Regions from separate parts of the Jeotgalibaca dankookensis genome, predicted to be linked through region 1. Evidence: predicted binding sites of a transcription regulator. Region 1 holds the regulator's gene; the other holds the start of a gene.
The links. The regulator LexA, encoded in region 1, represses DNA repair genes until DNA is damaged. The targets are predictions, from matches to a motif close to CNAACANNTGTTNG.
Positions count from the first base shown of each region.

Region 1 (4,642 bases):
TTTAACTGCACGAATTGCATCGTCGTTAGATGGGATAATAACATCAATCTCATCTGGGTCACAGTTTGTATCTACCATAGCTACAATTGGAATGTTAAGTTTGCGTGCTTCTTGCACTGCAATTTTTTCTTTTCTTGGGTCTACGATAAAAATAACATCTGGAATTCTTGGCATATCTTTAATACCACCTAAGAATTTTTCAAGACGTTCTTGTTCTTTAACTAGAATTCCTACTTCTTTTTTAGGTAGTAATTCAAAAGTACCGTCTTCTGCCATTTTTTCGATTTCTTTTAGACGTTTGATACGTTTTTGGATTGTATCCCAGTTAGTCAAAGTTCCACCTAACCAACGGTGGTTAATGTAGTATTGACCTGAACGAATCGCTTCGTCTTTAATTGAGTCTTGAGCTTGTTTTTTAGTTCCTACGAAAAGAGCAACGCCACCGTCTTCAGCGACATTTAGCATATATTTATACGCTTTGTCCACTAGTTTTACTGTCTTTTGTAAGTCGATAATATAGATACCATTTCTTTCTGTAAAGATATATGGTTTCATTTTTGGGTTCCAACGACGTGTCTGGTGACCGAAGTGAACACCTGATTCTAGCAATTGTTTCATTGAGATAACTGCCATGCTTAATTCCTCCAATATGGTTTTTTATTTTCCTCCCCCGGCTTCATTTACTAGAATGACTTCCTAAGAAGCACCCATCCTTGTATCCGCAGAGGTGTGAAATAGAGTGCCGAAGCACCGTAATCAATTATACTACGAATTAAAAAAAAAGCAAGAATTATATTTATAAGATTAAATTTGTTTTTCTTCTTGAAATATATGTGTGCTTAACGCATACTAACTAGTAGCAATTTAATCATTGGAGGTCAGTCCATATGTTTTATAATACTGTTGTTCGTCTTGTACAATTCTTATTGTTTTTATTAACAGGTAAAACTGATATACAAAATAGAGAAAACTTACCAGTAGATCGCGCATTTATTTTAGCAGCCCCCCATCGAAGTTGGATTGATCCGCTTTATATTGCTGTAGCTGCATACCCACATACGTTTGCAACTATGGCTAAACAAGAGTTGTTTGACCGGAACAGACTTCTAAACTGGTTGATCCGAAAAATGAATGGGATTCCTGTTAACCGAGATAATCCTGGTCCTAGCGCTATTAAACAACCGGTTACTATTCTAAAAGAAAGGAAAATGAACTTTTTAATTTTTTCTACAGGAACTCGGTATGATTCCCAAGTTAAAGGTGGGACAACAGCCATTGCTCGCTTAGCAAAAGCCCCTATTATTCCTGTTGTTTACCAAGGCCCATTTACATTTAAGGAACTTTTAATGCGTAAAAAAGGCCATGTTTATTTCGGGACACCCATTGAACTTCCTCCCGGACGCTTGACTAAGGAAGAAATGGCTGGTTTTGATCAAGAACTTCAAAATAGCTTTGATAATTTAGATCACAAAATAGATCCAGACTTTTCTTTTGATTACAAGAAGAAATAAAAACACTCCAAACTGATGGAACTCGGTTTGGAGTGTTTTTTATACTATTTTTTCTTCTTAGTTGCTGCTTTAGATTGTGCTTTCATAGAAGCCATGATTTGCTTAACTTTACGCTCTGACGGTTTTTGTCCCATTTGCATCATCATACCGCGTAGCATTTCTTCTGAAATTGGTGGATTTTCTTGAAAGTAGTTCATCATATAACGACGTGATAAGAAAAACCCTCCAACTGCTCCGAGAAGGATTCCTATAATAACAATTAATATCCAAGCTCCAGTACTCATTTTATCTCCTCCTTCCGAACGTGTTCATTTAGTAATATTACAAGAAGTTACGAGAAAAAGAAATAGAAATCCGTCATTTCCTTGCTTTATTTTTAAATAGCGAACGTTTGTTTGATTTCAGCTAAACCCTGTGCTACAATTAGCACATAAAATAGTAACGGAGATGATGCAAATATGGCTGGAAATAAAGATACGCGCCAGATGCAGGTCCTACATTTCATTTATAACCAAGTCCAAGAAAAAGGATATCCACCAACCGTTCGAGAAATTGGAAACGCGGTAGACCTTTCCTCGACATCGACTGTTCACGGTCATTTGTCACGTTTAGAAAAAGCTGGATTTATTTTTAGAGATCCAACCAAACCTCGGGCTATTGAAGTAACCGAATTAGGTCTTAGCAAATTAGGAATTAAAAGTATTCACATGCCTTTATTAGGAGTAGTTACCGCCGGTGAGCCAATACTTGCTGTCGAGGAAGCGACTGACTTCTTTCCTATCCCACCCAATTTAAATAATATTTCTGAAGATTTGTTCATGTTAAAAATTAGAGGCAATAGTATGATTAAAGCCGGTATTTTAAATGATGACTCAGTTATTGTCCGAAAACAAACCTCCGCTTCAAATGGTGAAATTGTTATTGCTATAACCGATGAAGATGAAGCGACATGCAAACGTTTCTTCAAAGAAAAAGATTATTTCCGTCTTCAACCCGAAAATGACAATATGGACCCGATTATTCTTAATGATGTTCATATTTTAGGTAAGGTTGTAGGTCTTTATCGCAGTCATATTAATTAAGGTTAAAAAAGAGCTAGCTTTCGCTAGCTCTTTTTTTAGTATTCCATTAGCGTTTTAATATTATACCCTTTAATTTTATCGCGACCTTTTAAATCAAGCAATTCAATTAAAAAGGCTAACCCAACAACTTCCCCACCAAGCTTTTCAATCAATTCAACTGTCGCTAAAGTCGTTCCCCCTGTTGCTAGTAAATCATCGCATACTAGTACTTTTTCGCCAGGAAGAACGGCATCGGCATGGAGTTGCAAGGTTGCTTTACCGTACTCCAAACCATAATCAACCTCCACTGTTTCTCGCGGAAGTTTTCCTTTCTTTCGCGCCATGGCAAAGCCACACGTTAGCCCCACCGAAACAGGGCAACCAACCATAAATCCACGCGCTTCTGGTCCGACTACTTTGTCTACTCCTAAATCTTTTGCAAATTCAACGATTTGATTTATAGCATATTTATAGGCTTCTCCATCTTGCATTAAAGGTGAAATATCACGAAATATAATACCTTCTTCTGGGAAATCTTTCACATCAGTAATATAATCTTTTAAATTCATCGACAATTCCTCCTGTAAGAATCCGTTTTATTTTTTTAACCAATCTGACAATTGCGAAAAATCACTATAAATAAACATTTTTTCAGCTTCTAAATTTTTTATTCTCTCTTGGTAAACGCTTGTTTGAGTTAAATCTGCTTTTTCAGGTTTTAAAACCGGATTTAATACTCCGTCTTTTATTGTAACAAATTTTGCTTCTAAAAACACCTGAATCATAAAAATCAGCTGCCCTTTTTCGACTTGTAGATAAGCTGAGAGCGCATCTATTTTTTCTCGAATCGCCATGTCTTTACGTAAATATAAGTATTTATACACTTTCCCGAAAATATCTTTACTAGGAAGACCTTGTTCTTGAATCGATGCAACTGGGAAGGCATAGACATAATAATTTTGGAATACATGTGTTTGAAGAAAAGCATCTAAAATATCCAAATTCGTTGGACAATCAAGTAAGACTAAATTATTTAACGAAGCCGGAAATGGCGGGATATCATCATCGCTTTCTAATAAAACAGCCATTGACTGAACAGGTAGCTGCTCACTCATTTTGTCAAAAAATACTTGGTTAAAAAATAAGTAAACACTATTTTTATGTCTAATAGAATGAGGATTAAATTTTGACTGTCGTCCATCGAAGAATTGTGGACCATTTATTTTAAAATCTTTCAGTTGTAATTGCGGTTTAGATCTATCTCGCCATGTATTAATACTCAATTCGCCAAGTGCGGAGATAGGAACATTATTGGTTAAATAACTAGCGGCTTGCCCTTTATTAAAACCTATGACATCCAACGTATCTGTATCTGCTTGTAAAACAAGTTTTAAATGCTTTTGATCTGCACCAATTTGCTTTACTTGAGTCGCAGCGACCGACTCAAAACCAAACATCGGCTTTGGGTTATCCGTTCCAAAAGGTCTTAAAGTATCAATTTCCTGTAAAAAAGAAAGAGAAACTTCTTTAATCTCAAGGATTTCATCTATTCTTACTCGATTCCCTTTTTTTATCTCTTGATGGTAGCTAGCTGCATAGGTTGTAATGGTTTCGATAAAATCAGCAATGTTTTCAGTTAATAAACTAAGTCCGGCAGCCATCTTATGCCCACCAAATTTTATTAAGGTGTCTTCAGTAGCAGATAAAGCCTTAAATAAATGTAACGCTTCTATACTACGTCCCGAACCTTTCGATACACCTGTATCAGGATTTGTGTGCAATAAAATAGTCGGCCTTCCTGTTTTTTCAACAATACGGCTGGCGACAATACCTAAAACACCTTCGTGCCAATCAGCATCCTCTAAAACAATGATATCTGGTAATGTTTCAAATTCAGCTATTTTTTGCTGGGCAGAGTCAGTGATTTTATTAACGATTTCCTGCCGCTTATTATTAATGTCTTGTATTTGCTCAATTAACTTGGTTAACTCCTCTTCATCAAATGACAATAAAAGTTCTACACCAGGCCCAGCATCACCTAATCTTCCAAGTGCATTCAGGCGTGGACCA
Region 1 covers NZ_CP019728.1:808,120-812,761, reverse strand. The annotation lists gene rpsB (30S ribosomal protein S2) at 1-633, opposite strand, end outside; gene BW727_RS03935 (lysophospholipid acyltransferase family protein) at 888-1,511, shown strand; gene BW727_RS03930 (YneF family protein) at 1,556-1,795, opposite strand; gene lexA (transcriptional repressor LexA) at 1,970-2,593, shown strand; gene BW727_RS03920 (adenine phosphoribosyltransferase) at 2,629-3,141, opposite strand; gene recJ (single-stranded-DNA-specific exonuclease RecJ) at 3,169-4,642, opposite strand, start outside.

Region 2 (4,642 bases), 280 kb from region 1:
AAACCAAGAAAAAGGTTGTGTCATTTAGACAAAATTAATATTACCTCACTCAATAATAAAAAGCAAGAGAAATTATAATCCTTTATATTCTGCTTTTAGTTCCAAAACAATATCGCGTAACTCAGCAGCTTTTTCAAAGTTTAATTCTTTAGCAGCTTGTCGCATTTCTAGATCAATTTCATCGAGTAACACTCTTCTTTGTTCCATCGTCATCTGTTTGAACATCTCATAAGTACTGCCTGTTTCAACCACATCGTCTGCGGGGTGCGTAATTGATATCAAGCCGCGAACTTCTTTAATAATTGTTTTTGGAGTAATACCATGTTTTTCGTTATAAGCTTGCTGAATCGAACGACGGCGGCTGGTTTCATCGATAGCCTTTTGCATTGAGTCAGTAATTCTTTCTGCATACATGATTACTCGGCCATGTTCGTTACGAGCGGAACGTCCAATCGTTTGAATTAAAGCACGCTCACTACGTAAAAAACCTTCCTTATCGGCATCCAAAATCGCAACAAGTGACACTTCCGGAACATCTAAGCCTTCACGTAACAAGTTAATACCAATTAAGACATCAAACTCACCTAAACGTAAATCGCGTAATATTTCAGTTCGTTCCAGTGTTTTAATATCACTATGGAGGTATTTAACTTTAATCCCTACTTCTTTTAAATAGTCAGTTAAATCCTCAGACATCTTTTTCGTTAAGGTCGTAATAAAGACACGTTCATTCTTTTCTGTACGGGCATTAATTTCACTAATCAAATCATCAATTTGACCTTTTATCGGTCTAACTTCGATGATTGGATCGAGTAATCCCGTTGGTCGAATGATTTGCTGAGCAACTTCATCTGTTTTTTCATATTCGTAAGGACCAGGTGTTGCTGAGATATAAATAATTTGGTTTACGTGTTCTTCAAATTCTTCAATTTTGAGTGGACGGTTATCCAAAGCTGAAGGAAGACGGAACCCGTAATCAATTAATTGTTGCTTACGCGCACGGTCACCGTTATACATACCACGAATTTGCGGCATAGTCATATGTGACTCATCTACTACAATCAAAAAATCCTCTGGAAAGAAGTCAATTAACGTATAAGGGGATTCACCTGGTTTACGGCCATCCATGTGTCTAGAGTAGTTTTCAATGCCGTTACAATAGCCCATTTCCATCAGCATCTCTAAATCATAATTTGTCCGTTGTTCGAGTCTTTGTGCTTCTAATAATTTATTTTCAGAACGTAGTTCTGGTAAACGTTCTTTTAACTCGGAACGAATCGAGCTGACTGCCTTTAGTGTTTGACTTTCGTTAGCAACAAAGTGAGTTGCAGGGAATATGGGAAAATGATCGACATCATTTTTAATCTCACCCGTCAAAACATCAATTTCACGAATGCGTTCAATTTCATCTCCAAAAAATTCCACGCGGATGGCTTCACTGTCTCGAGAAGCCAAGAAAATTTCAACAACGTCGCCTCGAACACGGAATCGCCCACGCTGGAAATCGATATCGTTTCTTTCAAATTGCATATCAACTAATTGTCTCAGTAAGTCATTGCGTTCCATAATCATACCTTTTCGAATTGATAAGACATGTTCACGATAGTTTTCAGGATTGACTAATCCATAAATACAAGAGACTGACGAAACGACAATAACATCCCGTCGTTCAATTAATGAACTGGTTGCTGAATGTCTGAGTTTATCAATTTCGTCGTTAACACTCGCTTCCTTTTCAATAAAGGTATCACTTGAAGGGACGTAAGCTTCTGGTTGATAATAATCATAGTAACTCACAAAATATTCGACTGCATTGTTAGGAAAAAATTCTTTTAATTCACTATATAACTGTCCCGCTAATGTTTTATTATGCGCTAATACAAGTGTCGGTTTGTTAACCTCTTGGATAACATTTGCAATGGTGAACGTTTTACCAGTTCCAGTTGCACCTAGAAGAATTTGTGCTTCTTTGTCTTCATTTAGTCCATTAACCAATTGTTTAATCGCGGTTGGTTGATCGCCACTAGGCTGATAATGTGATTCTAATTTAAATTGGTCTATCATTTTTTTGCATTCTCCTCATATTTGCCTACACTTTTATGTTCTCTCTATTCTATCACTTGAACGTACATTCGCCAAGAATCCTGCCTCTTCCAAAACTTTTTCAAAGGATTCTCATTCTTTATTGCAATAAGTTTAAAAATTCTGTATAATATGGCGTGTTGGCAACAAATGTCTGACTAAACAGAAATACTGAAAGAGGGGTGAACCCAATGCCAAATATTGACTCAGCAATCAAACGTGTTCGCACGAGTGAAAAAGCAAACCTATTGAATAACAATCAAAAGAGCGCGATGCGTACTAAAATTAAAAAGTACGAAGCAGCAGTAGCTGAAGGTGCAGAAAACAGCGAAGCTCTATTGTTAGATGCTCAAAAAGCGATTGATTCAGTCGCTTCTAAAGGACTTATCCACGCAAACAAAGCAGCTCGTGATAAATCACGTCTAGCTAAAAAACTTAATAAATAATGCACATTAAAAAAGCAGCCTATAAAGGTTGCTTTTTTTATTTCTCAAGCTTGAGCGTATTTCAACATGAACAATTCAAATTGAATTTCTTTCAAACCATCGCCTGTCTTCATCTTAGTTTCAATTTCAACCAACCCCAAATGAGCTTCCATTAGTACTTTCTCATCGAGTGTGCGAATTTGTTGATTTGCTAACTTTACACGGTATGGGTGAATACGCAAAAGTTTCGCCATATCAGGTTGCTGATAGCCTTTTTTAGCTAGTATCCTCACTTGTAGCAAGAGGCGAAACTGGCTCAGGAGAATCGCATTAATTTTTAATGGTTCCTCTTTTTGTAATAAGAGGTCACGATAGATTTGAATCGCTTGATCAGCTTGTTTTTTCAAAACCAAATTAACAATATCAAAAATGTTTTGTTCCAAATTGCGTGGAACTAAATCAATTACCATTTGTTTGGTAATAATTTTATCATCACGCGCGGATAAAAATAATTTTTCTAACTCACGTACACCTTGAGATAAGTTATCATCGATTCGTTCGAAAAAGAATTGCACACTTTGGCGTTCCATTTGATACCCTGCATTACGAATTAGTTGACTTAAATAATTCCGACTAGCGCTTGGCTCCAGCGGTTTAACATCAACCATTGTAGCTTTATTTTTGAGTAACTTTGATACTTTTTTACGGTTATCAATCTTTTCATAGGGAGCAAAAATTGCTAAAATTGTCGTTTCAGACGGTTGTTGTAAATAGTTTTCAAGCCAACTTGTATCATGTTCCAAGTGACTTTTTGCTTTTTCACCTGTTAAAAAATAAGGATTATCGATCATAACTAAACGACGGTCGCCGAAAAAAGGCATTGATTCTGCGTCTTCAAGTGCATTGGCTAAAGGAACTTCCTCCATATTATATATTCCGACATTTAATTCTTGGTCTTCAATCGGCATGGCGCTCCCAAGCAAGGCGGCTCTTGCTTCTTCAATAAAAAAGGACTCTGTCCCTAGAAATAAGTAAACAGGACTAAATTCACCCTTTTTTATTTTTGTTAGTTCATTCATATAACTCATAGTTTCACATCACAATCATTTTAATCTTTTATTTATTGTAGCATAGTTTGCATTATTTTTTTCCGACTGGAATAAATAAAATGCAAGGCACCTTGTTTGTCAGTTCGATAAATTTTCATATTTTTTTTACTTAAGCGCTCTATTACGTCACCATGAGGATGTCCATATCTGTTATTAGGGCCTACTGATATTAAGGCTACTCTAGGGTTGATGTGATTTAAAAATTCCTCAGAGCTGGAAGAATTGCTTCCGTGATGTCCTACTTTTAATACATCAATTCTTAATTGCGAATAGCGATTAATTAAGTTCAACTCACCTGACTCTTCTAAATCTCCTGTAAATAACCAGTTCAAGCCAGCTATTTTAGTTAACAAGACTAACGACGAATTGTTATCTGCACGCCCTTTTGTGTGCGGAGATAAGACCTTAAAATGTAAATCAGCTAGAGAAACAACTTGGGGGGCAACTAAAGCAATCAGAGCCGGTTTCTCCTGTAAATTACGATAAACAGTCATAAAACCTGTATCCTCTTCCATCCCACTTGGAACATAAACCGTTTCAACAGAAAATTTATTAATCAAATAACCTATATTCCCCATATGATCAGTATCAGCATGGGTCAAAAAGACTGCATCTAGTCTTTTTACTCCCTCTGCTTTTATTGCTGACACAAGTTCTTTGCCATTGTGGTCCATAGTATTCCGTATTTGCCATGGCTCTTTTTCTTGATCGAAAGATACATAACCCCCAGTATCAATTAGAATAGTTTGTTTTTGAAAGGGGGTCTTAATTAAAATCGCATCTCCTTGACCAACATCTAAAATAATCACACGACCATTTGGATTAAGGTAAGGAAGAGAACTAAAACAGACGTAAGCAAAAATTGTTAGAAGAGTCATTCTTCGAATATGTTTTTCTTCTTCAATAGCAACTAAAAAACGAATTACAATGATTAATAATAAGATATAAAAGATAAAAATTGGACGACCCGTAATGGCTATCAGTCCATTTTTGTTAGCTAAATACTGTGATAAGTTTTCGGTTACT
Region 2 covers NZ_CP019728.1:529,489-534,130, reverse strand. The annotation lists gene uvrB (excinuclease ABC subunit UvrB) at 73-2,064, opposite strand; gene rpsT (30S ribosomal protein S20) at 2,274-2,528, shown strand; gene holA (DNA polymerase III subunit delta) at 2,573-3,595, opposite strand; gene BW727_RS02610 (DNA internalization-related competence protein ComEC/Rec2) at 3,628-4,642, opposite strand, start outside.
Region 2: the regulator LexA is predicted to act here: its motif matches at 2,122-2,135, upstream of uvrB (excinuclease ABC subunit UvrB).